3 regions of the Bradyrhizobium zaerense genome follow, and region 1 is predicted to be linked to each of the others. Evidence: predicted binding sites of a transcription regulator. Region 1 holds the regulator's gene; each other region holds the start of a gene.
What was found. Region 1 encodes HrcA, which represses chaperone genes, less so after heat shock. Its sites were predicted from a motif close to GTTAGCACTCNCNNNNNGNGAGTGCTAAC; they were not measured.
Positions count from the first base shown of each region.

Region 1 (10,011 bases):
CCTCCAGGATCTTTGGGCGCGCGGCTTCCGCGTTGTGCTCGTGATATTGCTTGAGCTGCGCCGTGATGGCGTAGCGCTCGGTCAGGCGCCGCGTGATGCGGGTGTCCTCGCAGGCGATAACGTCGACGCCGGCGAGCGTCTGGAGCGCCCGCAGCGTGATGTCGCCGAGATTGCCGATGGGGGTCGCAACCAGGTGCAAGCCCGGCGCGGCCTTCGGGGCCGCAAGCCGATGGGCGTCGATGGAGAAACCGCGCGAGGCGGCTTCCGTAACTTCAGACGTATTTATCGGGGCCGGCTTTGCGCGCATAATCAAACGAACTTAGGCATGATCCCGAGGGCGGGGAACCGGTCCTCCGAAAAAGATCGCACCGCGGCAAGATACTGGGCCGAGGGGCGAGCAAGGACTGGAATGTGATCCATCCGGTATCACATTCCGGAGGGAGGAAGCGCCAGCGCCATATTCGCGGCGGAAATGCCGCCTTGATGCTGGGTGACGGACGGTGGGTGGACAGCTAGCCAGGAGTTGCGGTGGGGTCGTGTTAAGGGGGGCATTATCCTTTTGTTTTAGTTAACTATTTGCCGACAATATGCCGGAATCCACGGCTTGTGTCGTGGAAAGAATGTTGTGACCGGCCGGCGACGGCCGGCCGGAAGAGAAGCTGCCATGCCGGGCCCGCGTGATCCCAGATCCTCCTGTTCGGAGGAGTCTCCCGTTCCGGGTCCCCAATCGTCGGGGGCGACCCGGCGGAGCGCGCTTGGCCTGTTGCTGGGCGCACCGCTGCTGTCGGCCTGCGCCGGCGTGCAGCAGAGCCTCAGCCAGTTCTCAAGCCCATTCAGCAGCCCCTCCGCCCCCGCTCAGCCGGCCGGCCCGCCGCAACAGGCCACGACCGCCGGTACCGGCGGGGTGAAGGTCGGGGTGATCCTGCCGCTCTCGGCGGCCGGCAATGCCGGGCTTGCCGCGCAGTCCATGCGCAACGCCGCCGAGATGGCGCTGGCCGAGTTCCAGAATCCCAACATCCAGCTCCTGATCAAGGACGACAATGGCACCCCGCAGGGCGCGCAGGCCGGTGCGCAGCAGGCGGTCGACGAGGGCGCCGAGATCATTCTCGGACCGCTGTTCGCGCAGTCGGTCCCGGCAGTGGCGCAGGTCGCGCGCACGCGCGGCATTCCGGTGATGGCGTTTTCGACGGATTCCAGCATTGCCGGCCGCGGCGTCTACCTGCTCTCCTTCCTGCCGGAGTCCGACGTCAACCGCATCGTCGAATACTCCGCCAGCATCGGAAAACGTTCGATCGCCGTGCTCGTGCCCGACAATGCCTATGGCAATGTGGTCGAGGCGGCGGTGAAGGCGGCGGTGCCGCGCCGCGGCGGGCGCATTGTCGCATTCGAGAAATACGGCGCCGATCGCGCCACGCCGGCGCGGACCGTGGCGCAGCAACTCGGCAGCGCGGATGCATTGTTCATTGCCGACGATGGCGATGCTGTCGTCGCGGTGGCCGATGCGATGACCGCGGCCGGCGCGAATTTGCGCAACATCCAGTTGCTCGGCACCGGCCTGTGGGACAATCCGCGCGTCTATGCCAGCCCCGCGCTCCAGGGTGGCCTCTATGCCGCGCCGGACCCGGCCGGGTTCCGCGCGTTCTCCGGGCGCTATCGCACCAAATACGGCGCCGACCCGGTGCGGACGGCAACGCTGGCCTATGACGCGGTCGCGTTGGTCGCAGCCCTTGCGCGCACGCAAGGCACCACGCGCTTCTCGTCCGACGTGCTCACCAACCCTTCGGGCTTCGCCGGCATCGACGGCCTGTTCCGTTTCCGCGCCGATGGCACCAACGAGCGCGGGCTCGCAGTGATGAAGGTGACGACCGGCGGCGGTGTCGCGGTGGCGGGCTCGCCGAAGAGTTTTGGGGCTTGATGGTTCACATCTCCCGCTTGCGGGAGAGGTCGGCGCGGAGCGCCGGGTGAGGGCTTTCTCCGCTTGGGGATTGTCCCGTTGGGGAGACACCCTCTCCCCAACCCTCTCCCGCAATCGGGCGAGGGAGCGCACCGCCGATTCGGTTAAGACCTACGCCGCCAGATCCGCGACCACTGCATCCAGCACCGGAAACCCGCTGCTGGTCACGCGCAACCGTCCGGTCGCATCCACCGTGATCGCGCCCTCCTCGCGCAGCAGCGCGATGCGTTTGGGGTCGAGCGGGCGGCCGGAGAGGGCGCGGTAGCGCTCGGGATCGATGCCCTCGGCGAGACGCAATCCCATCAGCAGGAATTCGTCGGCGCGCTCCTCGCTGTTGAGGAGATCGTCGGTGACGACGCCGTGCCCGTCGCTCTCGACGCGCATCAGCCAGGCTTCGGGGCCCTTCTCGGTGGCGATGGCGTGCCTGACGCCGTCGATATCGAGTCTTCCATGCGCGCCGGGGCCGACGCCGGCGTATTCCTCGCCGCGCCAGTACACAAGATTGTGCCGGCATTCGGCGCCACGCCGCGCGTGGTTTGAAATCTCGTAGGCGGGCAGGCCGAGCTTGTCGCAGGTTTCCTGCGTCACATCGTAGAGCGCGCGCGCGACCGCTTCGTCGGGGGTCTTCAGCTTGCCGGCCTGGTGCAGGCCGAAGAACGGCGTGCCTTCCTCGATCGTGAGCTGGTACAGCGACAGATGTTCGGCGGCTTCATCGATCGCGTGTCGGAGTTCATCGGCCCACATCGCCGGGGTCTGGTCGGGGCGGGCGTAGATCAGGTCGAACGAATAGCGATCGAACGAGCGGCGCGCGATGGCGACCGCATCGAGCGCCTCGCGCGCGCTGTGCAGCCGGCCCAGCGCTTTCAGCGACACGTCGTCGAGCGCCTGCACGCCGAGCGAGACGCGATTGACGCCGGCCGCGCGATAGCCGGCGAAGCGCGTGGCTTCGACGCTGGTCGGGTTCGCCTCCAGCGTGACTTCGACATCGTTGGTGACGCGCCAGTGCTTGCCGATTGCATCGAGCACGGCGCCCACGGTCGCGGGCTGCATCAGCGACGGCGTGCCGCCGCCGAGGAAAATGGAGGTGACCTCGCGGCCGGGCGCGCGTTCGGCGGTGGTCGCGATCTCGCGGGCGAAGGCCGCGGCAAAACGCGCTTCGTCGATCGCGGCGTGGCGGACATGGCTGTTGAAGTCGCAATAGGGACACTTCGACAGGCAGAACGGCCAGTGCACGTAGACGCCAAAGGCTTCCTTAGCGCGGCTCAAGGCAGATCTCCGCGAGTTTCACGAACGCGCGCGCCCGATGCGACAGCCCGAGGCCGAGCGGCGGCAGGCCGTGCTTCTCGATGCTGGTCATCTCGCCGAACGTGCGATCATGGCCATTGGGTAGGAACATCGGATCGTAGCCGAAGCCGGCAGTGCCGCGCGGCGGCCAGACCAGCGTGCCGTCGACGCGCGCCTCGACCTGTTCGAGATGATCGTCGGGCCAGGCGACGCAGAGCGCGGAAACGAAATGCGCCGTGCGCTTCTCCGGCAAGGTTGCGCCGCGCTCCTGCAGCAGGCGTTCGATCTGCGCCATCGCTGCGGCAAAGTCCTTGGTCGGACCGGCCCAGCGCGCGCTGTAGATGCCGGGCGCGCCGTCGAGCGCATCGACCACGATGCCGGAATCGTCGGCGAAAGCGGGAAGCCTGGTCGCCTGCGCCGCCGCGATCGCCTTGATCGCGGCGTTGCTGCGGAAATCCTTGCCGGTCTCCTCCGGCTCGCCCAGGCCGAGCTCACCGGCCGAGACCGCCTCGATGCCGTAAGGCGCGAGCAGCTCCTTCATCTCGGCGAGCTTGCCGGGATTGTGGGTCGCGATGACGAGCTTTCCGGTGATTCGGCGATGCATGGGCCTATTGACTACGCCACCGCGAGTTTCTGCAAGTCCACGAGCCGCGCGACGCCCTTGCGCGCAAGCGCCATCAGCGCCAGGAACTCGGCTTCGCTGAACGGCTCGCGTTCCGCGGTTCCCTGCACCTCGATGATGCGGCCATCGCCGGTCATGACGAAATTGGCGTCGGTATCGGCTTCCGAATCCTCGGCATAGTCGAGGTCCAGCACCGGCGTGCCCTTGTAGATGCCGCAGGAGATCGCGGCGACGTTGTCACGCAACACGTTGGCCTTGATCATGTTGCGCGTTTTCATCCAGCTGATGCAATCGGCGAGTGCGACCCAGGCGCCGGTGATGGACGCCGTGCGGGTGCCGCCGTCGGCCTGGATCACGTCGCAATCGACCGTGATCTGGCGCTCGCCCAGCGCTTCGAGATCGACGATGGTGCGCAGCGAGCGGCCAATCAGGCGCTGGATTTCCACGGTACGGCCGCTCTGCTTGCCCGCCGAGGCCTCGCGGCGGGTACGTTCCAGCGTGGCGCGCGGCAGCATGCCGTATTCGGCGGTGACCCAGCCGCGGCCCTGGCCCTTCAGCCAGGGTGGTAGCCGCTCTTCCAGCGTCGCGGTGACCAGCACATGGGTGTCGCCGAATTTCACCAGGCAGGAGCCCTCCGCATATTTGACCACGCCGCGCTCCAGTGTCACGGGGCGCAATTCATCGGGCGCACGGCGGCTTGGCCGCATGGGAAATCCTCCAAAACTCGCAGGGATGCAGGGATTAAGCTGTTCGCGGTGCTTGTAGGGGGGTGAGGGTGAGCGGCAAGGGCTTTTCGGTCCCCGAGGCAAGCTTGGAGCAACCTTCAACCAACCGCAAAAGCCCGCTTGTCAGGGCGCTCCCGGATAGACAAATTACAAGCAGCCGAGAGGAGTTACGCCGTGGCCCATCACGATCCGATCCATCTGATCGCGCCGCGCGCGGGCCTCGCCCAGCTCAACGAGCGGTCTCGCGACATCTTTCGTCAAATCGTCGAGAGTTATCTCGCGACCGGTGAGCCGGTTGGCTCGCGCAACATTTCGCGCCTGATCGCCATGCCGCTGTCGCCGGCGTCGGTGCGCAATGTCATGGCCGATCTGGAACAGCTCGGCCTGATCTATGCGCCGCACACCTCCGCCGGCCGTCTGCCGACGGAACTCGGTCTGCGCTTTTTCATCGACGCCCTGATGCAGGTCGGGGACCTCACCGAGGCCGAGCGGCAGTCGATCCAGAGCCAGCTCGCCTCCGTCGGCCAGGCGCAATCGGTCGAGGCGGCGCTGGACCAGGCGTTGACACGGCTGTCCGGCCTCACCCGTGCCGCGGCCGTGGTGCTGACGCCAAAGTCCAATTCGCGGCTGAAGCACATCGAATTCGTCCGCCTGGAACCGGAAAAGGCGCTGGTGATCCTGGTCGGCGAGGACGGCCAGGTCGAAAACCGCGTGCTGGCGCTGCCGCTCGGAGTTCCTTCCTCGGCGCTGACCGAGGCCGGCAATTTCCTCAATTCCCGTATCCGCGGCCGCACGCTGGCCGAGGCGCGGCTCGAGCTCGAGACCGCGCTTGGAGAGGCGCGCGCGGAACTCGATCAACTGACCCACAAGGTGATCTCGGCCGGGATTGCAAGCTGGTCCGGCGGCGAGAACGAGGATCGCCAGCTCATCGTCCGCGGGCACGCCAATTTGCTCGAAGATCTGCATGCGCTGGAGGATCTCGAGCGGGTGCGCCTGCTGTTCGACGATCTTGAGACCAAGCGCGGCGTCATCGACCTGTTGGGGCGCGCGGAAACCGCCGAAGGCGTCAGGATTTTCATCGGTTCGGAGAACAAGCTGTTCTCCCTGTCCGGCTCCTCGACCATCATCTCGCCCTATCGGGATGCCGCCGGCCACATCGTCGGCGTCTTGGGCGTGATCGGGCCGACACGGCTGAATTATGCCCGTGTGATCCCGACCGTGGACTACGCCGCCCGCATCGTCAGTCGCCTTCTGGGCGGCTGACCGGCCTTTGGGCCGATCACGGGCGCTTGATTTTCCCCGTCCGAAGCACGATATCCGGGCCAGCAAAATCCCGTCAGACGAGTTCGAGAAAGTAGTCGATGACCGATCGAGACCGGCAACCCGAAGACACGGCCGCTGCGACCGGCGAGCCCGTGGTGTCGAAGCCCTACATCATGCCCGACGATCCGGAGCCCGGTTCGGTCGAGCTGTTGCAGAAGGAAGCCGCCGAGGCGCGCGACCGCATGCTGCGGACGCTGGCCGAGATGGAGAATCTGCGCAAGCGCACCAGCAAGGAAGTCGCCGATTCCAAGCTCTACGGCATCACCGGCTTTGCCCGTGACGTGCTCGACATTGCCGACAACCTCCAGCGCGCGCTCGATGCCGTTCCGGTGGAAGCGCGGGCCAATGCCGATGCCGGCCTGAAGGGGCTGATCGAAGGCGTCGAGCTCACCGAGCGCTCGCTGCTCAACGCGCTGGAAAAGCACGGCGTGAAGAAATTCGATCCGCAGGGCCAGAAGTTCGACCCGAACTTCCAGCAGGCGATGTTCGAAGTGCCCGATCCGTCGGTGCCGGCAGGCACCGTGGTGCAGGTCATGCAGGCCGGCTACACCATCGGCGAGCGCGTGCTGCGTCCGGCGCTGGTCGGCGTCGCCAAGGGCGGCGCGAAGGCTGCGCCCGCGGCCAACAGCAGTGAGTCGAACGGCGCGGCCAATTAGCTCTCCGACCCTCATGGTGAGGAGCCGCGCCCTTGTGCGGCGTCTCGAACCATGAAGCCCAAGATGTAGCAGCGAGGCCTTCATCCTTCGAGACGCGCGCGAAGAAGCGCGCTCTCAGGATCAGGGTTTGGCAGTTCGATCGCGCCTTTTACGCGCTCACCGCGATATCCGCAGACTGGATCCGCTTCACGCCGGCCTTGGCCATATCGGCCCAGGCTTTTGCAAGCGAACCCTGATTGTCGATGCCGCGGCAGCCGTCTTCCACGACATAGACCTCGAAGCCCGCCTTGCGTGCATCGAGCGCGGTCCATGCGACGCAGAAGTCGGTCGCCAGCCCCGCGACGAAGACCCGCTTGATCTTGCGCGCCTTGAGATAGCCGGCGAGACCGGTCGAGGTCTTGCCGTCAGCCTCGAGGAAGGCCGAGTAGCTGTCGACATCCTTGTGAAAGCCTTTGCGGATGATGAGCTCGGCCTGCGGGATCGAGAGATCCTTCGACAGCGAAGCGCCGTCGGTGCCCTGCACGCAATGGTCGGGCCATAGCACCTGCTTGCCGTAGGGCAGGTCGATGGTCTCGAACGGCTTCTTGCCGGAATGCACCGATGCAAACGAGACGTGGCCGGGCGTATGCCAGTCCTGCGTCATCACCACGTTTGCGAATCCCTTGGCCACCTTGTTGATGACCGGCACCACCTGCTCGCCTTCCTTCACCGCGAGGCTGCCGCCCGGAAGGAAGCAGTTTTGCACGTCGATTACGAGCAGCGCGGACGTGTCGTCCGGCTTGATTGAGGCCGCTGCAAAAAGCGCGGTTGGAGCGACGCTCGCGAGTACAGTCGTCCCGAGCACCGCCAAGACTTGTCGCCGATCCAGCATGGTTCGTCTCCCTCCAGGATGATCCAACGGAGAGAAGCCTAGTTCCGTTCGTGTACAAACAAAAGCCCGAAAATACGGCCGGGTCTGATTAGTGGCTGGGCTGCTAGCTCAGCTCGACACGGAGTATGCGGGGCCGCCTTCGCCTAGCCTTTCGGCTGGATGCCGTCGCGCACGGCGCGGAAGCGGGTGAAGGCATCCGACCACTGGTCGCGCGGGGCGCTGGCGATGATGCGCAGCGAGGCGCCGCCGCTCGCGAAGCGGATCCACTGCACCACCGTGACAGCCGTCTTGTCCTTGCCGCTGACGCCGTCGATCCGAGTCTCGAAGCCCTGCTGGCCGTTGATGCGGATCGGCTCGGACATGGTGATGCGGGATTCACGCACGCCGGGGATCTGGAGCGCCGCTTCCTGGGCGAAGCGGGCGCGGTCATCCGCCTGCTGCGGTGTCTGGCCGATCAGGCCGAGGATCATGAAGGGCTTCGACTCGTAGCCTGTGCTCTCGTCGCCGTCGGCCAGGATGATGCTGCTCCCGGGCGCCAGCGTGCGGATGTCCTTGAAGTTGGCAAGATCGGTGATCTTGAACGGCATCAACGCGATCTGCTCTTCGGCCGAGACCTGCTTGCGGAGGACGGTGCTCGCAAACATCTGCCGCACCGCCTCGTCGGTGTAGATCTTGGTCGCATTTTCCGGGATCTGCACCGCGACATAGCCGGAGAAGCCGGCGCCCGGCACGATCATCGAATAGCGCTTGACCGGGGTCTCGCCGGCCTTGCCGCTTTCGGTGGTGAAATAGGCGAGGCCCGCGGCGGTCTCGATCTTGTCCGGCTTGATGCCGTTCGCTCCGGCCGGATTGGAATTGAAGGCACTCGCGACCTCGCCATAAGCCGCCGGCGGCAGCTCGGTGACCAGCACCTTGACGGCGCCGTCCTCGCTCTCGAAGCCGGGAAAGGTCTTCGCCGTGTTGAGGCCGATCAGCGGCACCATGCCGAGGCGCAGCCCGGGCGGGAAAACCGCGTCGGCGGCAAGGGCCGGAAATGCCGTGGCAATCAGGAGGGCGAGCGCGGCGAGGGGGCGAATGAGCTTCATGGGCACTCTACTTGGTTCACATTGAGGCCGTTCGATGGTCGGTCATCGGGCCCCTTTGTCGCGTAAGGCAGCCTCGCGCGGGGTGGTCCGGCCGGTCCGCCTTTTAGCGGGTTTGGCCTTGCCGCAACAGGGCGGTGGCGGGGTGCCGGCCGAGGGCGGACCTGTTAATAATTCCTCACCCGCAAGGGCGATTCAGCCCGGATATGTTCTTCCAAAACCCAATGTTTTCGCGGCTCAAACTTGCGTTCGGTCCTTGCGGGCCCCTCCCCCTCCTATATGAGCGTCAACCATCGCAATATCGCGAATGTTTGATCTTAGGGGGTTCGGTTCGGGTGCCTTCTGGGCCCAGCCAACCTGCCGCAAAAACAAGGATATCAGGACCATGGGAAAGGTCATTGGGATCGACCTCGGCACCACGAATTCGTGCGTCGCCGTGATGGATGGCAAGAACGCCAAAGTCATCGAGAATTCCGAAGGCATGCGCACGACGCCTTCCATCGTCGCCGTCACGGACGACGGTGAGCGCCTCGTCGGCCAGCCTGCCAAGCGCCAGGCCGTTACCAATCCCGAGCGCACCTTCTTCGCAGTGAAGCGCCTCATCGGCCGCCGCTACGACGATCCGATGGTCGAGAAGGACAAGAAGCTCGTTCCGTACAAGATCGTGAAGGCTTCCAACGGCGATGCCTGGGTCGAGGCCGACGGCCAGACCTACTCGCCCTCGCAGGTCTCGGCGTTCATCCTGCAGAAGATGAAGGAGACGGCGGAAGCCCATCTCGGCCAGAAGGTCGACCAGGCCGTCATCACCGTTCCCGCCTACTTCAACGACGCCCAGCGCCAGGCGACCAAGGACGCCGGCAAGATCGCGGGCCTTGAAGTGCTGCGCATCATCAACGAGCCGACCGCGGCTGCGCTCGCCTATGGTCTGGACAAGACCAAGGCCGGCACGATCGCCGTCTACGACCTCGGCGGCGGCACGTTCGATATTTCCATTCTCGAAATCGGCGACGGCGTGTTCGAGGTGAAGTCGACCAACGGCGACACCTTCCTCGGCGGCGAAGATTTCGACATGCGGCTGGTCGGCTATCTGGCCGACGAGTTCCAGAAGGAGCAGGGCATCAACCTGCGCAACGACAAGCTCGCGTTGCAGCGCCTGAAGGAAGCCGCCGAAAAGGCCAAGATCGAGCTGTCCTCGACGACGCAGACCGAGATCAACCTGCCCTTCATCACCGCGGACCAGACCGGTCCGAAGCATCTGACGATGAAGCTCACCCGCGCCAAGTTCGAGGCCCTGGTCGACGACCTCGTCCAGAAGACCGTCGAGCCGTGCCGCAAGGCGCTGAAGGATGCGGGCCTCACCGCCGCCGAGATCGGCGAAGTGGTGCTGGTCGGCGGCATGTCGCGCATGCCGAAGGTCCAGGAAGTCGTGAAGCAGCTGTTCGGCAAGGAGCCGCACAAGGGCGTCAATCCGGACGAAGTCGTGGCGATCGGTGC
Region 1 covers NZ_CP165734.1:4,900,818-4,910,828, forward strand. Annotated here, with positions in the region: gene rsmI (16S rRNA (cytidine(1402)-2'-O)-methyltransferase) at 1-307, opposite strand, end outside; gene AB8Z38_RS23685 (penicillin-binding protein activator) at 665-1,915, shown strand; gene hemW (radical SAM family heme chaperone HemW) at 2,066-3,220, opposite strand; gene rdgB (RdgB/HAM1 family non-canonical purine NTP pyrophosphatase) at 3,207-3,842, opposite strand; gene rph (ribonuclease PH) at 3,854-4,567, opposite strand; gene hrcA (heat-inducible transcriptional repressor HrcA) at 4,760-5,848, shown strand; gene grpE (nucleotide exchange factor GrpE) at 5,947-6,564, shown strand; gene pncA (bifunctional nicotinamidase/pyrazinamidase) at 6,713-7,435, opposite strand; gene AB8Z38_RS23720 (hypothetical protein) at 7,579-8,520, opposite strand; gene dnaK (molecular chaperone DnaK) at 8,903-10,011, shown strand, end outside.

Region 2 (10,011 bases), 970 kb from region 1:
ACCCTACATCTCGGTCACGCTTGTTTCGCGCGAGGGAGATACACCATGACGCCGCAGGAACGCCAACTCGTCGACGAGCTTTTCGACCGGCTTTCGAAACTGGAAAATGCACCGCGCGATCCCGACGCGATCGCCGCGATCTCCGACGGCTTACGCAAGGCACCCGGCGCGGTCTATGCGCTGGTGCAAACCGTGCTGTTGCAGGATGAGGCGCTGAAGCGCGCCCATGCCCGCATCCAGGAGCTGGAGGCGGGACATGCGCCCGAGCAGGCGCAGTCCGGCGGCTTCCTGGATACGATGCGCGAGACGTTGTTCGGCGCAGGCACCTCGCGCAGCTCGGTTCCGAACGTGCCGCCGCGCGACCAGCGGCCGGTGTGGAATAGCGGCGGGGCGATGCAGCAGGCACAGCCTGGTTATGGCCAGCCGTCTTACGGACAGGCTCCCGGTCAGGGCTACGGCCAAGGCTATGGCGCCCCACCGGTCGGCGGAGGCGGCGGCTCGTTCCTGGGGACGGCCGCAGCGGCCGCCGCAGGCGTTGTCGGCGGCTCGCTGCTGCTCTCGAGCTTCCGCGGCATGATGGGCGGCGGATCGCACCAGGCTTTTGGCGACAGCAGCGCGTTTGGAGACCGCGGTGGCAGCCCATGGGGCGGCAGCGACCAGTCCGGCGGCTCGCTCGCCCGCGATGCCGGGCTCAACGATATCGGCTCGAGCCGTGATCGCGGCGAGCAGCGCCAGAGCTTCGCGGATCAGACGAACAACGACGACCAGAACGACAACAATCAGAACGACAATGACGACGGCAATTTCGACCTGGCCGACGACGGCGATTTCGGCGGCGGCGACGACGGCGGCAGCGATTACGCGTGAGTTGCCTGCCCGCCAAAGCGGCCGCCGAATAGGCGGCCGTTTCGATTTTGCAGGTCTTGCTCAGAACTTCCTTCTCCCCTTGTGGGAGAAGGTGGCGCGAAGCGCCGGATGAGGGGTTCTCTCCGCGAATTGACTTGCGAGAGAAGTGATTGCGGAGAGAACCCTCACCCGTCTCGCCGCTTACGCGGCGATCCACCCTCTCCCACAACACAAGGGGAGAGGGAACAAACCTCACATCACCACGACCTTGGTGCCGACGTTGACGCGGCCGTAGAGGTCGATGACGTCCTCGTTGCGCATGCGGATGCAGCCGGAGGAGACGTTGGTACCGATGGTCCAGGGCTCGTTGGAGCCGTGGATGCGGTAGAGCGTCGAGCCAAGATACATCGCGCGCGCGCCGAGCGGATTTTCCGGGCCGCCCTCCATGTGCCGCGGCAAATCGGGACGGCGTGCGATCATTTCAGCGGGCGGCGTCCAATCCGGCCATTCGCGCTTGGCCGTGATCGACTTCACGCCGGACCAGGTGAAGCCGGGGCGACCGACGCCGATGCCGTAGCGCATGGCCTTGCCGTTGCTCTCGACGAGATAGAGGAATTTGTTCGGCGTATCGACCACCAGGGTGCCGGCGCTTTCCTTGCCGCTATAGTCAACAAGTTGTTTTTCGAACCTCGGATCAAACTGGCGCTGCCGGGCATCGACGCTCTCCTGCTGCACGGCTGCGCCCTGCATCTGCGGCTCGCCCATCGGCGGCAGACGGCGCGGGTCGTTGTAACCGGGCTGCTGCTGATACATCGGCTGCTGCGGTGCATAGGCGGGACCGCGGCCGGGCCCATCGCCGAAGAGGAACTCGATGAAGCCTCCGCCCATGTTCGCATTGGAGGCGACGCGCACCGGCGCCGGCTGCACCTGCGGCTGGTAGAGCACCACCGGCGGATCGTTCGGCACGCTATTGTCGAAGGCGCTGGCATTGGTCGCGCCGGCAACGAAGGTGCAAGCGCTGCCAAGCAGCGCGACAGACATTTTCTTGAACATCGACGTACTCTGTACTGTTTCGTCTAGTTGCATTCGCCGTCGAACGCGTCTGGCTGATCCGCGTCCTCGACGTGGTCAATAAAGAGCAAAAGCCGTTTTGTTTGGTAAACGGAAGCCGCGTTTCGATTCACCATCTCGTCAGGCGAAGGGCAATTTGGCGATCAGCGTTTATTTTCGGTGAACACCGCAAGTGCATGGTTAATCGCCGGTTTTCACGCCGTCGCGCACCGCCGCACAACAGTTCCGGCTGTGAACTTCGTGTTAAATCGGTTCTGCCTAAAAAGACGCGTGAGTGAGGTGGGGGGAGTATCCTGATGGCAATTCACCGCAAACGTTTTCGTGTCGAAGATATCGTCGGTGGCGAAATGCCAATTCTTGACGAAACCGAAGAGGCAGGCCCGATGCATAGCGAGATCATGGCCGAGCTGCGTGCGATCCGCGCACAGATGGCCAAGGGCAGCGTGCCCTTGTCCGGCAGCGCAGCCATGGCGGTGATCGACGCCACGACGGAGCAGGAGCTCTCAGACGCCCGCGTCAAGCTCGAGACGTACCGGGCCCAGATCGAACAGTGCGAGAAGCTGAAGGTCGAGCTCGACCTGATCCATGACGCCATCGACCGCACCAAGCGCGAAATCGCGACCCTGCACGGCAAGAGCTTCGACGGCGGCGAAATGGCCAAGGTCAATGGCGAGCTCGGCGCCGTGGTCGGTGGTACCGAGCAGGCCACCCAGCAGATCCTCGAAGCCGCGGAGTCGATCGACCAGGCGGCCAGCGCGATGACCAAGGTGCAATCGGCCGACCAGCAGAAGCGGCTCGCTGACGACATCCAGGAACGCGTCATCTCGATCTTCGAGGCCTGCAACTTCCAGGACTTGACTGGCCAGCGCATCAGCAAGGTCATGGGCACGATGAAATTCATCGAGCAGCACATCAACGCGATGATGGAGATCTGGGGCGGCGTCGACGCCATCAAGTCCCACGTGGTGCCGCAGGCCGACAGCCGCAGCGACGACGAAAAGCTCCTCAACGGCCCGAAGCTCGCCGGCGACGTCGGCCACGCCTCGCAGGACGACATCGACGCGCTGTTCGACTGAGCACGTGTTGCATAGAGAAAAACAAAACGCCGGCGCAAGCCGGCGTTTTTTGTTTATTGTCTTGCACAGCTGCTTCCCTTCTCGCCCTGTGGGAGAAGGTGGCGCGAAGCGCCGGATGAGGGGTTGTTTCAGCAAACTCGAAAGTGAGAGTTTAACGCGGGGAGAGAAACCCCTCACCCGTCTCGCCGCGCTACGCGGCGATCCACCCTCTCCCACAAGAAGGGGAGAGGGAAAGAAGCAGCGCGGTCCGCCTTACGCCCTTGGTGCGCAGCGGACGTAGACCATGTTGCCGTAGCGGGTGGCGGCGTCCTTGTCGACGAAGCGGGTGATCATGACGCGGCCGTCGAAGGAGACGATCTCGCGGTCCTGCTCGCCGGGTGTCGGGCCGGGCGGGCCGATATAGTTCTTGCCGCCTGGCGAGCCCTTCAGCCGCAGTTCCTGCGGGGTCGCCTGGTCGGCCAGATGCATGACCACGCCGCCGGAGGTGCCGGCGCCGATCACGTAGGGATTCTTGCACTGGGCCCGCGCAGCCGCCTCGGTGCGGGCGCGATCGGCCGGGTTCTGGAACGAGGCCAGACCCCAGCGGCCGACGATCTCGTCGGCACGGATGGACGCCGGCATTTCCGGCGCCTGGCCGGGCTCGGACTCGGGCGCCGGCTGCGACGACGAGAAGGACGGCAGGCTCATGCCGCCGCCGCAGGCGCCAAGCAGCAGCGCCAGGCAAGAGGCCGCCGCCAGATGGGCAACCGTGCGCGCATGTGCTGAACTGATCATCGCTTCCCCCCAAACAAGACCACGGCCGCACCCCTCCCGCAGCCAAGCGCAAAAATGCTGCCGGAGCAATGACGTCCTGATATACGCCCGCACCGGAATCGAGCTTCCGAACTCACCATCCTATATCCGCCTCACCAATCGCTTAACCACCTTTGCTTGACAGGATCGCAGCCAAGCCATATTCCCGGGCGTACTATTAGCACTCGGAAACACCGATTGCTAAGCGCGCCGTTCGATCCTCGGGAAGAGGGTGGATGGCAGCGCTGCCCTCACCCACTTCCGCTGCTTTCGGAAAACCGAGCCTCCAAAGGGAAACGTCATGGCTAAGTCCAAATTTCGTCCACTGCATGACCGTGTCGTGGTCAAACGTATCGATGCCGAGGCAAAGACCAAGGGCGGCATCATCATTCCCGACACCGCCAAGGAGAAGCCGTCCCAGGGCGAAGTCATCGCCGTCGGTCCCGGCGGGCGCGACGAGGCCGGCAAGCTGATCCCGATCGACCTCAAGGTCGGCGACCGCGTGCTGTTCGGCAAATGGTCGGGCACCGAGGTCAAGATCGACAACGAAGATCTCCTGATCATGAAAGAGTCGGACATCATGGGCGTGATGGCCTAAGGCCAGAGCCCTGAACGGCCGCTGAATACCATGCCCGGATCGTCAGATCCGGGCATGCATCGTTCCGCCGGGTTCGACCCACGGATCCCGGAATTGATGCGACGAGCACACAAGACACATCACCAAACAAGACACATCACGAATAACAGGGATTGCAGATCATGGCTGCCAAGGACGTCAAGTTTTCCGGAGACGCGCGCGATCGCATGCTGCGCGGCGTCGATATTCTCGCCAACGCCGTCAAGGTGACGCTCGGCCCGAAGGGCCGCAACGTCCTCATCGAGAAGTCGTTCGGCGCGCCCCGCATCACCAAGGACGGCGTCACCGTCGCCAAGGAGATCGAGCTCGAGGACAAGTTCGAGAACATGGGCGCCCAGATGGTCCGTGAGGTCGCTTCCAAGACCAACGACCTCGCCGGCGACGGCACCACCACCGCGACCGTGCTGGCCCAGGCCATCGTGCGCGAAGGCGCCAAGTCGGTCGCCGCCGGCATGAACCCGATGGACCTCAAGCGCGGCATCGACATCGCGGTCGCAGCCGTGATCAAGGACATCGAGAAGCGTGCCAAGCCGGTCGCCGCCTCCTCCGAAGTCGCCCAGGTCGGCACCATCTCGGCCAACGGCGACAGCGCCATCGGCAAGATGATCGCCCAGGCGATGCAGAAGGTCGGGAACGAGGGCGTCATCACCGTCGAGGAGAACAAGTCGCTCGATACCGAAGTCGACATCGTCGAGGGCATGAAGTTCGACCGCGGCTATCTCAGCCCCTACTTCGTCACCAACGCCGAGAAGATGACCGCCGAGCTCGAGGACGCCTACATCCTCCTGCACGAGAAGAAGCTCTCCGGCCTGCAGGCCATGCTGCCGGTGCTGGAAGCCGTGGTGCAGTCGGGCAAGCCGCTCGTCATCATCGCCGAGGACGTCGAGGGCGAGGCGCTGGCCACCCTGGTCGTCAACCGCCTGCGTGGCGGCCTCAAGGTCGCCGCCGTCAAGGCGCCGGGCTTCGGCGATCGCCGCAAGGCCATGCTGGAGGACCTCGCGATCCTCACCGGCGGCCAGCTCATCTCCGAAGACCTCGGCATGAAGCTCGAGAACGTCACGGTGAAGATGCTGGGACGTGCCGGCAAGGTGGTGATCGACAAGGAGAACACCACCATCGTCAAGGGCGCCGGCAAGAAGCCGGAGATCGAGGCGCGGGTCGGCCAGATCAAGGCGCAGATCGAGGAGACCACCTCGGATTACGACCGCGAGAAGCTCCAGGAGCGGCTGGCCAAGCTCGCCGGCGGCGTCGCGGTGATCCGCGTCGGCGGCGCGACCGAGATCGAGGTCAAGGAAAAGAAGGACCGCGTCGAGGACGCGCTCAACGCCACCCGCGCCGCGGTGCAGGAAGGCATCGTCCCCGGCGGCGGTGTCGCGCTGCTGCGCGCCAAGAAGGCGGTCGGCCGTCTCACCAACCCCAATGCCGACGTCCAGGCCGGCATCAACATCGTGCTGAAGGCACTGGAAGCCCCGGTCCGCCAGATCTCCGAGAACGCGGGGCTCGAAGGCTCCATCGTCGTCGGCAAGATCCTGGAGAACAAGTCCGAGACCTTCGGCTTCGACGCCCAGAACGAAGCCTATGTCGACATGGTCGAGAAGGGCATCATCGACCCCGCCAAGGTGGTGCGCACCGCGCTCCAGGACGCCGCCTCGATCGCCGGCTTGCTGGTGACCACCGAGGCCATGGTCGCCGAGATGCCCAAGAAGGAAGCGGCCCCGGCGATGCCGGCCGGCGGCGGCATGGGCGGCTTCTAGGCCGTCCGTTCCATTGCAATGTTGCGAAGGCCGCCTCCGGGCGGCCTTCTTTTTTGCCGACCATGGCCCAAGCTTCAACCGGCGGCCAAAACCCATTACGGTGGCGCCGATTCTATGTTCGAGCATGATGTTTTCGGAAAACCGCTTCACACTTTTCGCTAACGCGGCCCTCCGGGTCCAGATCATGCTCCATTGCTCGAGGACGACGTCGATGCGCGCGCTGCTGGTTTGCCCGACAATTCTTTTGGCCGCTCTGCTTGCGGGTTCGCCGCATTCCGCCTCCGCCCAGATGAAGCTTTCACCGAAGGCGGCGGCGCCCGGCGGCACGGAGACGCGCTATTTCACCTCGATCGACGGATTGATGGACGGCAATGCCGACGTGATCCTGAAGGAAACGCGCTCGGGCAAAACGGTGACGGCGGCCGTGCTGGACGTCTGCTACCCCGTCGCAAAGAATTCCGACCGCAAGGACCGCTTCGTCATCAACCTCCAGGTTGCCGGCCAGACGCTGACCGGCACGACGCAGAGCCTCGGCGAGAAGGCGCCGGTCACCGTCAAGCTCTCGCGCAAACCGACCGGCGACACCTTCGAATTCCGTGGCCAGATCGGCATCGGCCAGAGCGTGACCGAGGTGACCTCGCCGGACAATTCCGATCTCAGCGAGAAGGAATTCCTCGACAACCAGACCACCGACGACGGCATCACGCCGCAGCCCAAGGATTTTACCGAAGTCTCGCCGGAAGCAATCGCGGTCAAGGTCAAGCTGGACGCGGCGACCGACTTTCTGAAGAGCCTCAAAGGCCAGGATGTCGAGGTGACGCTGGCGAGCCTCACCGTCGGCTGCGACGCGCTGCGCGCCGGCGAGCAGACCATCAACATGTCGGTCGATCCGGAGCGCGCCGCCGCACTGCTCGCGAAATTCAAGGCGACGCCGGGCGTCACCGCCGCAGGCTGGACCTCCGGGATGGCCGAGATGGACCGCACCATCCGCATCGCCGCGGCCGACTGGCGCGACGGCGACAGGATCAACCGCGACAAGCTCGCCGCTGCGGTTGCGGGCGTGCTGAGCCGGACGCTTGCCGCCAAGCCGGTCTCGCAGGGCTTCAACCCCGCCACGGGCAAGCTCAAGCTGGTGTTCAAGCGGCCGAACCAAGATTTCCCGGCGCTCGAACTCACGGACACGATCGAGGTCGCAGGCCTTGTCTCCGCCGACAAGCCGGGGACGACCGACAAGTTGATGCTCTGGATCGGTAGCCCCGCGACCACCACCGCCGACGAGAGCAGCGGCGCGAAGCTCAATCTATCGGATGAGGCGGCAGCCGACGAGGAGAGCGACCAGCCTGACGACAACGGCTCGATCGAGGCGCTCACCAGGGAACTGAAGGGCCAACGCTGGGACGCCGACAAGTCGGTGTGGAAGTAGGTCGGGTGTTGGCGCGCAATCGCCGCCGATCCGAATCTCGGTGAGTGCAAACGCGGCTGCTGTCTTCGAGTGAGCTGATAGCTCGCGGTGACTAAGGCCTGCTTCTCTTGAAGATGCTGCGTTTGCTGGCCATGAGGAAATCCGCGAACAGCCGGCTCACCGGCGGAAGTGTCCGTTGCGCTCGCTTGATCAGGCCGACCGGGCGCGAAAAATTGGTGTCACTGATCTTCCGGCTTCGCAGCGAGGGTTCGGCAACAATTTCCCGGGCTGAGGCGGGGAGGATGGTCAGGCCGATCCCGGCGCGCACCATGCCGATCGCCGTCATCATGTAGGTGGCCTCGGAGGCTGGCGTGGGCAGAAGCCCCGCCCGGTTGAACGCCAGATCGGTGACGGCGCGCACACTGGTGCCTTGGTCCATCATGACGAGCGGGTAGTTCGCCAGCACGCGTGCCGTGATCCGTCGCTGCTCGCCGATCGGATGCTTGTCGGGATAGACGACGCTCATCTCGTCGTGCGCGGTGAAGATGGTCTCGATATCCGGGAATGACACATCGCCGCCGGTCAGGCCGAGATCGACATCCTCGGACCGGTTAAGCGCCAGCACACGGCTCGCGATGACGTCCTTCAATGCGAAGGTCACGCCCGGATGCTGCGCGCGAAATCTCCCGATCACGTCGGGCAGGACACCAGCTGCGAAGGACGGCAATGCCGCGATACGGACCACACCGCGCTGCTCGGAGGCGTCACCCCGCGCGTCGCTGAGAACGGAGTCGAGATCCTGCAGAGTCCGTTCGAGTGCGGGCAGCAGCTCGCGCCCCATCCTGGTCAAAGCCACCGAACGCGGATTGCGGTCGAACAACTTGAGGCCGAGCGAGGCTTCGAGCCGCTTGATCTGGACCGTGAGCGTCGGCTGCGAAACGTGCAGCGCGGATGCCGCCTGTGTGAAGCTGCGCAATTTCGCGACCGCCACGAAAGAGCGGAGCTGCCTGACGTTGATATCCATAGGCTTTGTCTATTGCTGGCATTGAATAAATTCAATTGAATAATCGGAAGCCGCGCGCTCAATTCCGCCCAACCGTCGGGCACGAGTCCGGAACAGACATCAGGTGGGAGATATGCTCAATTTGGCGTGGCTGGGACTCGCGACGATCGCGGTCCTGCTTGTGGGGATTATGACGAAACGCATGTCGCCGCTGATCGCTCTCATCCTCGTACCGCTGGTTGCCTGCCTGCTGGGCGGCTTCGGCTGGGACACCAGCAAGTTCATCGTCAGCGGCCTGCAAAGCCTGGCCCCGGTTGTCGGCATGTTCGTGTTCGCGATCCTGTTCTTCGGGATCGTGACCGACGCCGGCATGCTCGACCCCGTCATCGACCGGATCCTGCGGACCGTCGGCACGAGGCCGACGCGGATCGTCATGGGTACGACGCTGCTCGCACTGCTGATCCACCTCGACGGCTCTGGAGCGGTGACCTTCCTCATCACCATCCCCGCCATGCTGCCACTGTACGATCGTCTCGGTCTCGATCGGCGTATTCTGGCCTGCGCAGCGTCGCTCGCCGCCGGCGTGAACTTCCTGCCTTGGACCGGCCCGATGATCCGCGCATCGGCTTCACTCAAATTGCCGATACCCGAGATCTTCAATCCGCTGATCCCGGTTCAGCTGGTCGGCATCGTCTTCATCTTTGGCGTCGCCTATTGGCTCGGTCGCAGGAAGGAGAAGCGGCTTGGCCTCGAGAAAGGCGCGGCGATCGACATGACCGCTCGGCGGACGCTCTCCGAATCCGAGCTCAAGCTGCGGCGTCCCGACAAATTCTGGATCAACATCCTTCTCACCATCCTGGTCCTCGGCATCATGGTCGCGCTCGGCGACAAGCTGACCCCGGCGATCGTCTTCATGGTCGGGACCTGTCTTGCGCTGCTGATCAACTACCCGAATGTCGATGCGCAGCGCCAACGCATCGATGCGCATGCCAAGGCGGCGCTGTTGGTGGCGTCGGTGCTGCTCGCAGCCGGCGTCTTTACCGGCATCATGCAAGGCTCGGGCATGCTGAAGGCGATGGCGCAGGCGGCGGTCGGATTTGTGCCTGCAAGCGCGGCCAAATTCATGCCGGTTGCACTCGGGGCGATCTCCATGCCACTTAGTCTCCTGTTCGACCCCGACTCCTTCTACTTCGGCGTCTTGCCCGTGGTGGCGGAGGTCGGTGGCCAACTCGGCGTCCCCAAGGTACAGCTGGCGCAGGCCGCACTGCTCGGACAGATGACGACCGGTTTCCCCGTCAGTCCGCTCACGCCGGCCACCTTCCTGGTGGTAGGATTGACCGGGATTGATCTGGCCGATCATCAGAAATTCTCGATCCCGTTTTTATTCGCGGCATCTCTTGTGATGACGATGGCTGGCGTCCTGTTCGGCA
Region 2 covers NZ_CP165734.1:5,871,919-5,881,929, reverse strand. Annotated here, with positions in the region: gene AB8Z38_RS28175 (DUF2076 domain-containing protein) at 46-867, shown strand; gene AB8Z38_RS28170 (L,D-transpeptidase) at 1,099-1,899, opposite strand; gene AB8Z38_RS28165 (protein phosphatase CheZ) at 2,214-2,993, shown strand; gene AB8Z38_RS28160 (hypothetical protein) at 3,246-3,767, opposite strand; gene groES (co-chaperone GroES) at 4,087-4,383, shown strand; gene groL (chaperonin GroEL) at 4,545-6,176, shown strand; gene AB8Z38_RS28145 (hypothetical protein) at 6,388-7,599, shown strand; gene AB8Z38_RS28140 (LysR substrate-binding domain-containing protein) at 7,691-8,602, opposite strand; gene AB8Z38_RS28135 (CitMHS family transporter) at 8,715-10,011, shown strand, end outside.
Region 2: a site for HrcA is predicted at 3,963-3,991, ahead of groES (co-chaperone GroES). Genes of this name have one in related genera too.

Region 3 (10,011 bases), 3.3 Mb from region 1:
CGAGGGCACCTATGCCGGCGCCAGCGCGCGGCTGCGCATCGACGAGACCACCGTTGGCCGCCGGCTCGCGCGCATCCAGCGCGACCTCGGTGTGCCCTTGTTCGATGCCGTTGACGGCTTGCGCCGGCCGACGCGGCATTGCGAAGCCGTGCTCGAGCACGTCGGCGCGATGGCCGCGCATGTCGCGGCGATCGATCGCATCGGTGAAAGCCAGCCCGGCCCGGTCGGCCGCATCCGCATTGCCTCGACCAATACCGTGGCCGAGCAGCTGCTGGCGCCGCATGCGCCGGGCTTCCTGCACGACAATCCGGGGCTGACCCTGCAATTCCTCACCGCCAGCGGCAACGTCAAGTTCTCGCGCTGGCAGGCCGATCTCGCGATTCGGCTGCGCAAGCCGGAGAAGGGCGACTTCACGATCTCCAAGCTCGCCGATCTGCGGCTGTATTTCTTCGAGCCCGTCGACCGCGCGGGCGGCGAGCCGATCGCTTGCGTCTTTCCGGATGAACTCGACGCCATTCCCGAGGCGCAGTTTCTGCGCGCCAGGCGGTTGAAGAACGCGCGCTGCGTGACCGATAATTTCCGCGTGGTCAGGACCATGATCCAGTCGCATCAGGCGATCGGCGTGCTGCCCGAACTTAGCTGCGCCGACCTGCTCGCCGACCGCAGCCTGCGCGCAACGCTGCTGACGAAGCGCCGCGACGTCTGGCTCCTGGTGCAGAACCATCTCAAGCGCGATCCGGCGACTCGCCTTGCGATCGAATGGGTCCGCCACTGCTTCAAGGATCTGTCACGCAACTGATCGCTTGCGGAATCGGGAGGCTCGGTGCGGTTGAACGCAGCCCGAGAGCTGCACGACCAAATCGACGAAGCACGGGATTCGCCTGCGGGTTAGACGCCGGCGCGAAAATCAAGCGCTGGCGCGAGACGCTGCCGAACGGCGCCAGCTATTTGACTTACGACTGCATCGATGGCGGTTACCTCGACAACAGCAGCGTCTTCACGGTGCCAGCGGGTCACTTCTTCGCGCTCGGCGACAACCGCGACAACTCCACCGACAGCCGCATGACGTCGGCGATGAGCTTCATTCCCATGGACAACCTCGTCGGCCGGGTGACGCGGATCTTCTGGTCGCAGAACGACAGCGGCGAGTTGCGCTTTAAGCGACTGGGAAAAATTCAGTAGGCGCCTCGTCATTCCGGGGCGGCGCGTAGCGCCGCGCGGAATGTGTCCCAAACAAAACCCCGGCATCGCTGCCGGGGTTTCGCATTCTCGAGTTTGCCTGAATGGCTGGACTTAGAAGTCCATGCCGCCCATGCCGCCGCCCGGGGGCATTGCGGGGCCGGCGCCGGCCTTCTTGGGCAATTCGGCGACCATGGCTTCCGTGGTGATCAAGAGAGCCGCAACCGAGGCTGCGTTCTGGATCGCGGTGCGGACCACCTTGGTCGGGTCGATGATGCCCTTCTTGACCAGGTCGGCATATTCGCCGGTCTGGGAGTCGAAGCCGTAGGCGTAGGTCTTGTTCTCCAGGATCTTGCCGACGATCACGGAGCCGTCTTCACCGGCGTTGATCGCGATCTGGCGAGCGGGCGCGGAGAGCGCCTTGCGCACGATCTCGACGCCGGTCTTCTGGTCGTCGTTCTTGGTGCGCAGGCCCTTGAGCTGCTCGGAAGCACGGAGCAGGGCGACGCCGCCGCCCGGGACGATGCCTTCCTCGACCGCCGCGCGGGTCGCATGCATCGCGTCATCAACGCGATCCTTGCGCTCCTTCACCTCGACCTCGGTCGCGCCGCCGACGCGGATCACCGCGACGCCGCCTGCGAGCTTGGCGAGACGCTCCTGGAGCTTCTCACGGTCGTAGTCCGAGGTGGTTTCCTCGATCTGCGCCTTGATCTGGGCCACGCGCGCTTCGATGTCGGCCTTCTTGCCGGCGCCGTTGACGATCGTGGTGTTCTCCTTGTCGATCATCACCTTCTTGGCGCGACCGAGCATGTTGAGCGTGACGTTCTCGAGCTTGATGCCGAGATCTTCCGAGATCGCCTGACCGCCGGTCAGGATCGCGATGTCCTGCAGCATGGCCTTGCGGCGATCGCCGAAGCCCGGAGCCTTGACGGCCGCGACCTTCAGACCACCGCGCAGACGGTTCACGACCAGGGTCGCGAGGGCTTCGCCTTCGACGTCCTCGGCGACGATCACCAGCGGCTTGCCGGTCTGCACCACGGCCTCGAGCAGCGGCAGCAACTCGTTCAGCGAGGAGAGCTTCTTCTCGTTGATGAGGATGTAGGCGTCGTCCATTTCAACGCGCATCTTGTCGGCGTTGGTGACGAAGTAGGGCGAGATGTAGCCGCGGTCGAACTGCATGCCTTCGACGACGTCGAGTTCGGTCTCGAGCGACTTGGCTTCCTCAACTGTGATGACGCCCTCGTTGCCGACCTTCTTCATGGCGTCGGAGAGGAACTTGCCGATTTCGGCATCGCCGTTGGCGGAGATGGTGCCGACCTGGGCGATCTCGTCGTTCGAGGTGACCTTCTTGGAGTTCTTGACGAGGTCGGCGACCACGGCTTCCACGGCCAGGTCGATACCACGCTTGAGGTCCATCGGGTTCATGCCGGCGGCAACCGACTTGGCGCCTTCACGAACGATCGCAGCCGCGAGCACGGTTGCGGTGGTGGTGCCGTCGCCAGCCGCGTCAGCCGACTTGGAGGCGACTTCGCGCACCATCTGCGCGCCCATGTTTTCGAACTTGTCGTCGAGCTCGATCTCCTTGGCGACGGTGACGCCGTCCTTGGTGATGCGGGGAGCGCCGAACGACTTGTCGAGCACGACGTTGCGGCCCTTGGGGCCGAGCGTCACCTTGACGGCGTTGGCGAGGATGTCGACGCCGCGCAGCATCTTGTCGCGTGCATCGACGCCGAATTTGACTTCTTTGGAGGCCATCTGAATTTTTCCTTGAGGGTTTGACTGGAGAGGGTGAGGCTCTTAGGCCGCCTTCTTCTTGGACTCGCTGACTTCGAGAACGCCCATGACGTCGCTCTCCTTCATGATCAGCAGGTCCTGGCCGTCAATCTTGACTTCGGTGCCGGACCACTTGCCGAACAGCACGCGGTCGCCGACCTTGAGGTCGATCGCGATCAGCTTGCCGGCTTCGTCGCGGCCGCCGGGGCCAACTGCGACGATTTCGCCCTGCGAGGGCTTTTCCTTGGCCGTGTCGGGAATGATGATGCCGCCAGCGGTCTTCTCTTCTGCGTCGATGCGCTTGACCACGACGCGGTCGTGAAGCGGACGGAATTTCATGCAGTCCTCCTAAGCAATTGCTCGGGTTGATGATTTCGGGGTGTTAGCAGTCGATACCCGCGAGTGCTACGCAGGCAAGCTTCAAATAGGGCAGGATTTTTGCGGGGGCAAGGGCTTCTAGCAGAAAAATAAGCACTCGGAAGCGCCGGCTGCCAGAATTCCTTGCCATCGTTAACCAGCCTTGAGCCGGGCTATAGGGACCGTATTAGCACGGTGCCCCTTCTGCTGCTAACGCATTGAATTTCAACAGCTTGTTAAACTTTTGGGCTTGAGATGGATTGTCAGTTTGCGTCACATTTGTCTCATGTGAGCGCATCTCCACCGGGTGGCTCCCGGTGAAACCGAGCCACCCCTGAATATGCGCTCCTGCAAAGGAGGTTGGCATGGTCACGCGGGTTGGGGTTGTTTCGGACGATTTCCGCAAGCAAGTGCTGGGGTATGGGCTGACGACGGCGCAAATTCTCTATCGAATGCCGGATCATCCCTCGCTGCTCCAGACCTATGTCTGGCAGAACTACGACATGTTTCCGAAATTCCCGGCGCTGAAGGATTTCCTGGCCTTCTGGCAGGAGAAGCTCGATGGTCCCCTTCATTCGGTGACCGTCGCGCATTCCAAGCTGATCAAGCCGGCCGAACTGCGCGCCGTGGACGGCGTGTTCAGGCTGCATTGAGCGAGGTCCTGCAAGGTGGGCGACTGGGCGCGCACTTCGCGCGCCGTGCCCACCATCTCTCCGCGATCGCGTTTTGCTAATGGTGGGCACGCTCCGCTTTGCCCAAGCTACGAAATCGTTTCCGTGCTAGCGTCTCCCCCACAACAAAAGCGGGAGGCGGCCCATGGCCAAGAAAGCAAAATCGCGTAGCGCAACGCAAGCCGCGGTGAAGAAACGCAGCGGAGCCAAGGCTGCGGCGCGATCATCGGCGCGCAAGGCGGTGAAGGCGAAGGCTCGTGCTGTCACTCCGAAAAAAGCTGCGCGCCCGAAGCAGCGGATCGCGATCAGCCATTACCGCGAGGAAGACTTCAAGGCCGACGGTCTGCGCGCCTATGCGAAATACCGTGACCTCGGCATCGCCGCTGCCTCCCACGGTCTGGCGCAAGCGCACGTGATCCGCCTGCAAGGCCCCTGCAATACGGAGGAAGTGTCGAAGCTCCACTTCCATGCCGTCGACTTCCAGATGGTCTACGTGCTCAAGGGGTGGGTGAAGACCTACATGGAGGGCGAGGGCGAGACCCTGATGAGGCAAGGCAGTGCCTGGACCCAGCCGCCGAGGATCAAGCACATGATCCTGGATTATTCGGATGACGTCGAGCTGCTGGAAGTGATTTTGCCGGCGGAGTTCAAGACGGTGGAGTTGAAGGCGTGACCTCCTTGTCATTCCGGGGCGCGCCGCTTGGCGCGAACCCGGAATCCATCGGGCGGCATCACGCGAAGTGAAATGGATTCCGGGCTCGATGCTGCGCATCGCCCCGGAATGACGGCGGGGAGAAACCTACGTCAACACCCCCACCACCGCCCCCATCAAACACGTCGTCAGCGTGCCCGACACGATCGACTTCAGCCCCAGCGCGTTGATCTCCTCGCGCCGCTCCGGCGCCATCACCCCCAGGCCGCCGATCATGATGCCGAGGCTGGCGAAATTGGCGAAGCCGCACATCGCGTACAGCATGATCAGCCGCGAGCGCGCATCGAGCGCGTCCGGCGCAAGTTTTGACAGGTCGACATAGGCGATCAATTCGTTGAGGACGGTCTTGGTGCCCATCAGGCTTCCCGCCGTCACCGCCTGATCCCAGGGCAGTCCCATCAGCCAGCACACCGGCGCCATCACCAGCCCAAGCAGGCGTTGCAGCGAGATCGCGCCGCCGCCGATGTTCGGCAGCAATCCGAGGATCGCATTGACGAGATAGACCAGCGCCACCAGCACCAGCAGCATGGCGACGATGTTGAGCAGCAGCTCGAGGCCTGCGCCGGTGCCTTTCACGATCGCATCCATGGTGCTGGAGACTTGCATCTCCGGATCCTCGAGCGCACCGCCGGTGCGCTTGTCGCTGGTCTCCGGCACCATGATCAGGCTGACGAGGATCGCCGCCGGCGCGCCTAGCACGGAGGCGATGACGAAATGCGCGGCCGCGTCAGGGATCAGATGAGCAAGCAGCGTCGCATAGAGCACCAGCACGGTGCCGGCGATCCCGGCCATGCCGCCCGTCATCACCAGGAACAATTCGCTTCGGCTCATCTGCGCCAGATACGGCCGCACGAACAGCGGCGCCTCGACCATACCGAGAAAGATGTTAGCCGCGGTCGACAGCCCCACCGCGCCGCCGACCCCGAGCGTGCGTTCCAATAACCACGCCATGCCGCGCACGATCGGCGGCAGCACACGCCAATAGAACAGCAGTGTCGTCAGCACGCTCATGACCAGCACGATCGGCAGCGCCTGCAACGCCAGGATGAAGTCGGCGCCCGGCACTTTGACCTCGAAGGGCAGGGTACCGCCGCCGATATAGCCGAACACGAACGAGGAGCCGGCGCGCGAGGCCGCGGAGATCGCGCTGACCGCGTCGTTGATGGCGCCGAAGGCGTGCGCGACGACGGGCACCTTCAATAGCACGATCGCGGTGACGAAGGTCATGGCAAGACCGATCGCCGCCTGGCGCAGCGAGACGGCGCGGCGATTCTCCGCCAGCGCGAAGGCGATCAGCAGCAATGCGAAAACGCCGAGTGCCGATTGCAGCCGCAGCATGATGTCCCCAATCCCGCAATGATTATGGCAGCGCCTGCGTTGCAAAGGCAATGCCGGGAGGCCGCCAAAACCGCCCGCTGTTGACAAGCAGGTCCGCGTCGGCCACGCGGGGCGCGTCGATATCAAGGGGCGGATCGTCCGGGCGTGACCGAACAGGCAAAGACAGAGCAGCTGATCTCAGCAAATCAGCCGGTCAGCGCCCGCGCGCTCCTCTCCCACCGCGCCTTCCTGTTCTTCCTGCTTTCGCGCAGCCTGTCGCGCTTCTCCAGCCAGATCGCGGCGGTCGCGATCGGCTGGCAGATCTACGATCTCACCGGCTCGGCCTTCGACCTCGGCATGGTCGGCCTTGTGCAGTTCCTGCCCACGGCGCTGCTGGTGTTCGTTGCCGGCCACGCCGCCGATCGCTACGAGCGCAAGCGCGTGGTCCAGCTGTGCCAGCTGGTGGAAGCGGCGACCGCGCTGTATCTCGCCATCAGCACCTATCTGGGCGCGGTCGGCGAGGTGCAGATTTTTGTCGCGACCTTCGTGCTCGGCATCGCCGGTGCCTTCGAAAGCCCGACCACCGCGGCGCTGCTGCCGCTGATCGCGCCGCAGGGATCGCTTCAGCGCGCAACGGCCATCGCGAGCGGCGCGGGGCAGGTCGCGACCATCACCGGTCCCGCGCTCGGCGGCTTTGCCTACGCAATCGCGCCGCATCTCGCCTATGGCCTGATGCTGCTGTTCTGGATTGTTGGGATGATCCTGACCGGCTTCATCCAGCCGCGCCCGCAGGCGGTCGCCAAGGAGGATAGCACCGACAACATCTTTGCCGGCGTCCGCTTCATCCGCGGCAATCCGGCGATCCTCGGCACCATCTCGCTCGATTTGTTCGCGGTGCTGTTCGGCGGCGTCACTGCGCTGTTGCCGATCTATGCCCGCGACATCCTCCAGACCGGCCCGATGGGGCTCGGCATCCTGCGCGCCGCGCCGGCAGTCGGCGCGCTGCTGATGACCATGGTGCTGGCGCGTCACGCCATCACGCGGCATGTCGGCATGCGCATGTTCCAGGCCGTGATCGTGTTCGGGATCGCCACCATCGTGTTCGCGCTGTCGTCCTGGATGTGGCTGTCGGTGCTGTCGCTCGCCGTTCTCGGCGCGGCCGACACGATCAGCGTCGTGATCCGCTTCTCGCTGGTGCAGCTCGCCACGCCCGACGAGATGCGCGGCCGGGTCGGCGCGGTCAACTTCCTCTTCATCAACGCCTCGAACCAGCTCGGCCAGTTCGAAAGCGGAGTGGCCGCCGCGCTGCTCGGTGCCATGCCGGCCGCGGTGTTGGGCGGCGTCTGTACCGTCGCGGTGGCGCTGCTGTGGATGAAGCTGTTCCCGACCCTGCGACGGGTGGAGAGCCTGGAGTAGGGGCCGGACGAGGCTTGAGGACGCCCGATATTGCGGCGCCCAGCCCAGAGATGTCAAAAGAGTATCGGTTCGGCATCTGAATCGTGGTGGCGGCAGCGGCCACCACTCGCTAGGTTTCGAGCAATAGCGAGAGCTGAGCAAATTCAGCCATCGGGGACGAGCCCGGATATTTAGAAACCGGGGCCGGCCAGGAGGGAACGGGCATGGAACCAGACCTGGAAGTCGTCCAGATACGGCGCGGCGAGTCGTTTAAGGCTTGGTCGCACGGATATCCGTTCCACACCGTCAGATGGCATTTTCATCCGGAATATGAGATCCACCAGGTCGTGGCGACCAGCGGTCGGTATTTTGTCGGCGATTTCATCGGCCAGTTCGAACCGGGCAATCTCGTGCTCACTGGACCTAACCTGCCGCACAATTGGGTAAGCGATCTGCCGGCGGAAACGACGATCCCGCTGCGCGGCCGCATCATCCAGTTCAGCGAAGAATTCATCGGCGACACGATGAGGCTGATGCCCGAGCTGTCGGGTCTCGCCGCGCTGCTGGAATTCTCCCGACGCGGTGTCCTGTTTGCCGGCAGCACAAGCAAGGAGCTGGCCCCGCTGATGGAGGAGATCGTGGCGGCCAAGGGCGTGCGTCGGATCGAGCTATTCATGATGATCCTGGGAACGCTCTGCCGCGCCCGCGGTGCACTGCCGCTGTCCAGCCCGAACTATTTGCCCGATCCGTCCGGCTACATGTCGGCTGGAACGAACAAGGCGCTGGCCTTCATCCGCGAGAACCTGACGCAGCCGTTCGGCGAAGCCGATCTCGCGGCGATTGCCGGTCAGTCGCAAAGCGCGTTTTCGCGTTCGTTCCGCCGGCACACGGGAATGTCACTTGTGCAATACGTCAAGCGGCTCCGCATCAATCTCGCCTGCCAGATCCTGATGAGCGACGAATACGCTTCTATCACCGACATCTGCTTCCAGGTCGGCTTCAACAATCTTTCCAATTTCAACCGTCAGTTCCTGGCCGAGAAGGGCATGCCGCCCTCGCGCTTCAGACGATTGCTGGCCGACAACATCAACGCGGCACGCGCCGCCTAACCGGGAGGAGCAAGGGAGGAGGACGATTACGGAAAGAATGACGTGGGCGTGCCGATGGCAGCCTGCGAAGGAGATTGTCTGTCCGGAAATTCCGCATGGCTTCGAAGGACTTCGGCGGTGACCGCCGTCGTCATCCGGCTGCAGAAGCAGGGAGGACGTGTCTCCGAAATATCAACGAGCAGCACTTTAACACCCAGTTTCTGAAAGGGAAGTCCGAATGACCAAGCCCTCGTTCAAGACTACATGCTCCGCCGCTGTCGCCCTATCGCTACTCGGCGCAACGGCCATGTCCTCGCGTGCCGCGGAGGTGAAAGACGCAACCGTCGCCTTCCTCATGCCCGACCAGGCCTCCACCCGCTACGAACAGCACGACTATCCAGGCTTTGCTGCCGAGATGAAGAAGCTCTGCCAGAGCTGCAAGGTCGTCTATCAGAATGCCAGCGCGGACGCCGCGCGCCAGCAGCAGCAATTCAACTCGGTGATCTCGCAGGGCGCCAAGGTGATCGTGCTCGATCCGGTCGACTCGGCCGCCGCCGCTTCGCTGGTCAAGATGGCACAGTCCCAGGGCATCAGGGTGATCGCCTATGACCGCCCGATCCCGGATGCCAAGGCCGACTTCTACGTTTCCTTCGACAATGAAGGCATCGGCAAGGCCATCTCGGAATCGTTGGTCAAGCACCTGAAGGACGCCAAGGTCACGCCGAAGGACGGTGAAGGGGTGCTCGAGATCAATGGATCGCCGACCGATGCCGCCGCGGGGCTGATCAAGAAGGGCATTCACGCGGGCCTCGACAACAGCGGCTATCCAATTCTCGCCGAATACGACACGCCCGAGTGGGCGCCGCCCAAGGCGCAGCAGTGGGCGAGCGGCCAGGTCACCCGCTTCGGCAAGAAAATCCTTGGCGTCGTCGCCGCCAATGATGGTACGGGCGGTGGCGCAATTGCCGCTTTCAAGGCCGCCGGTATCGACCCGGTGCCTCCCGTAACGGGCAACGATGCGACGATTGCCGCGCTTCAGCTCATCATCGCCGGTGATCAGTACAATACGATCTCCAAACCCAGCGAGATCGTTGCGGCCGCCGCGGCCCAGGCGGCGGTGGAATTCCTCTCCGGCGCCGCGCCCAAGGCGGAAACCACGCTCTTTAACACGCCCTCGAAGCTGTTCATTCCGGCGGTCGTGACCCAGCAGAACCTGAAGGCGGAGATCATCGACAAGAAGATCCAGACAGCCGATCAGCTCTGCACGGGCCGATATGCCGCCGGATGCAAGAAACTCGGCATCACGCAGTAAGCGAAGCAGCATCCCGGCCGCTCGATGCGGCCGGGATGAAAGAAGGGAAGGCGGGACGCGAAAATGTCCACGATCTCGGATGTCGATCGCGCGCAGGAGGGGCCAGGCGAACCCGTCCTGAGGCTTCGCGGCATTTCCAAGAATTTCGGCGCCGTGTCCGCGCTTGCCGACGTCGATCTCGACGTGCATGCCGGAGAGGTCGTGGCG
Region 3 covers NZ_CP165734.1:393,219-403,229, forward strand. Annotated here, with positions in the region: gene AB8Z38_RS01885 (LysR family transcriptional regulator) at 1-799, shown strand, start outside; partial or broken gene lepB (signal peptidase I) at 874-1,182, shown strand; gene groL (chaperonin GroEL) at 1,294-2,934, opposite strand; gene AB8Z38_RS01900 (co-chaperone GroES) at 2,977-3,291, opposite strand; gene AB8Z38_RS01905 (usg protein) at 3,675-3,962, shown strand; gene AB8Z38_RS01910 (cupin domain-containing protein) at 4,126-4,653, shown strand; gene AB8Z38_RS01915 (NupC/NupG family nucleoside CNT transporter) at 4,780-6,030, opposite strand; gene AB8Z38_RS01920 (MFS transporter) at 6,175-7,425, shown strand; gene AB8Z38_RS01925 (helix-turn-helix domain-containing protein) at 7,629-8,513, shown strand; gene AB8Z38_RS01930 (sugar ABC transporter substrate-binding protein) at 8,731-9,804, shown strand; gene AB8Z38_RS01935 (ATP-binding cassette domain-containing protein) at 9,868-10,011, shown strand, end outside.
Region 3: a site for HrcA is predicted at 3,334-3,362, ahead of AB8Z38_RS01900 (co-chaperone GroES). Genes of this name have one in related genera too.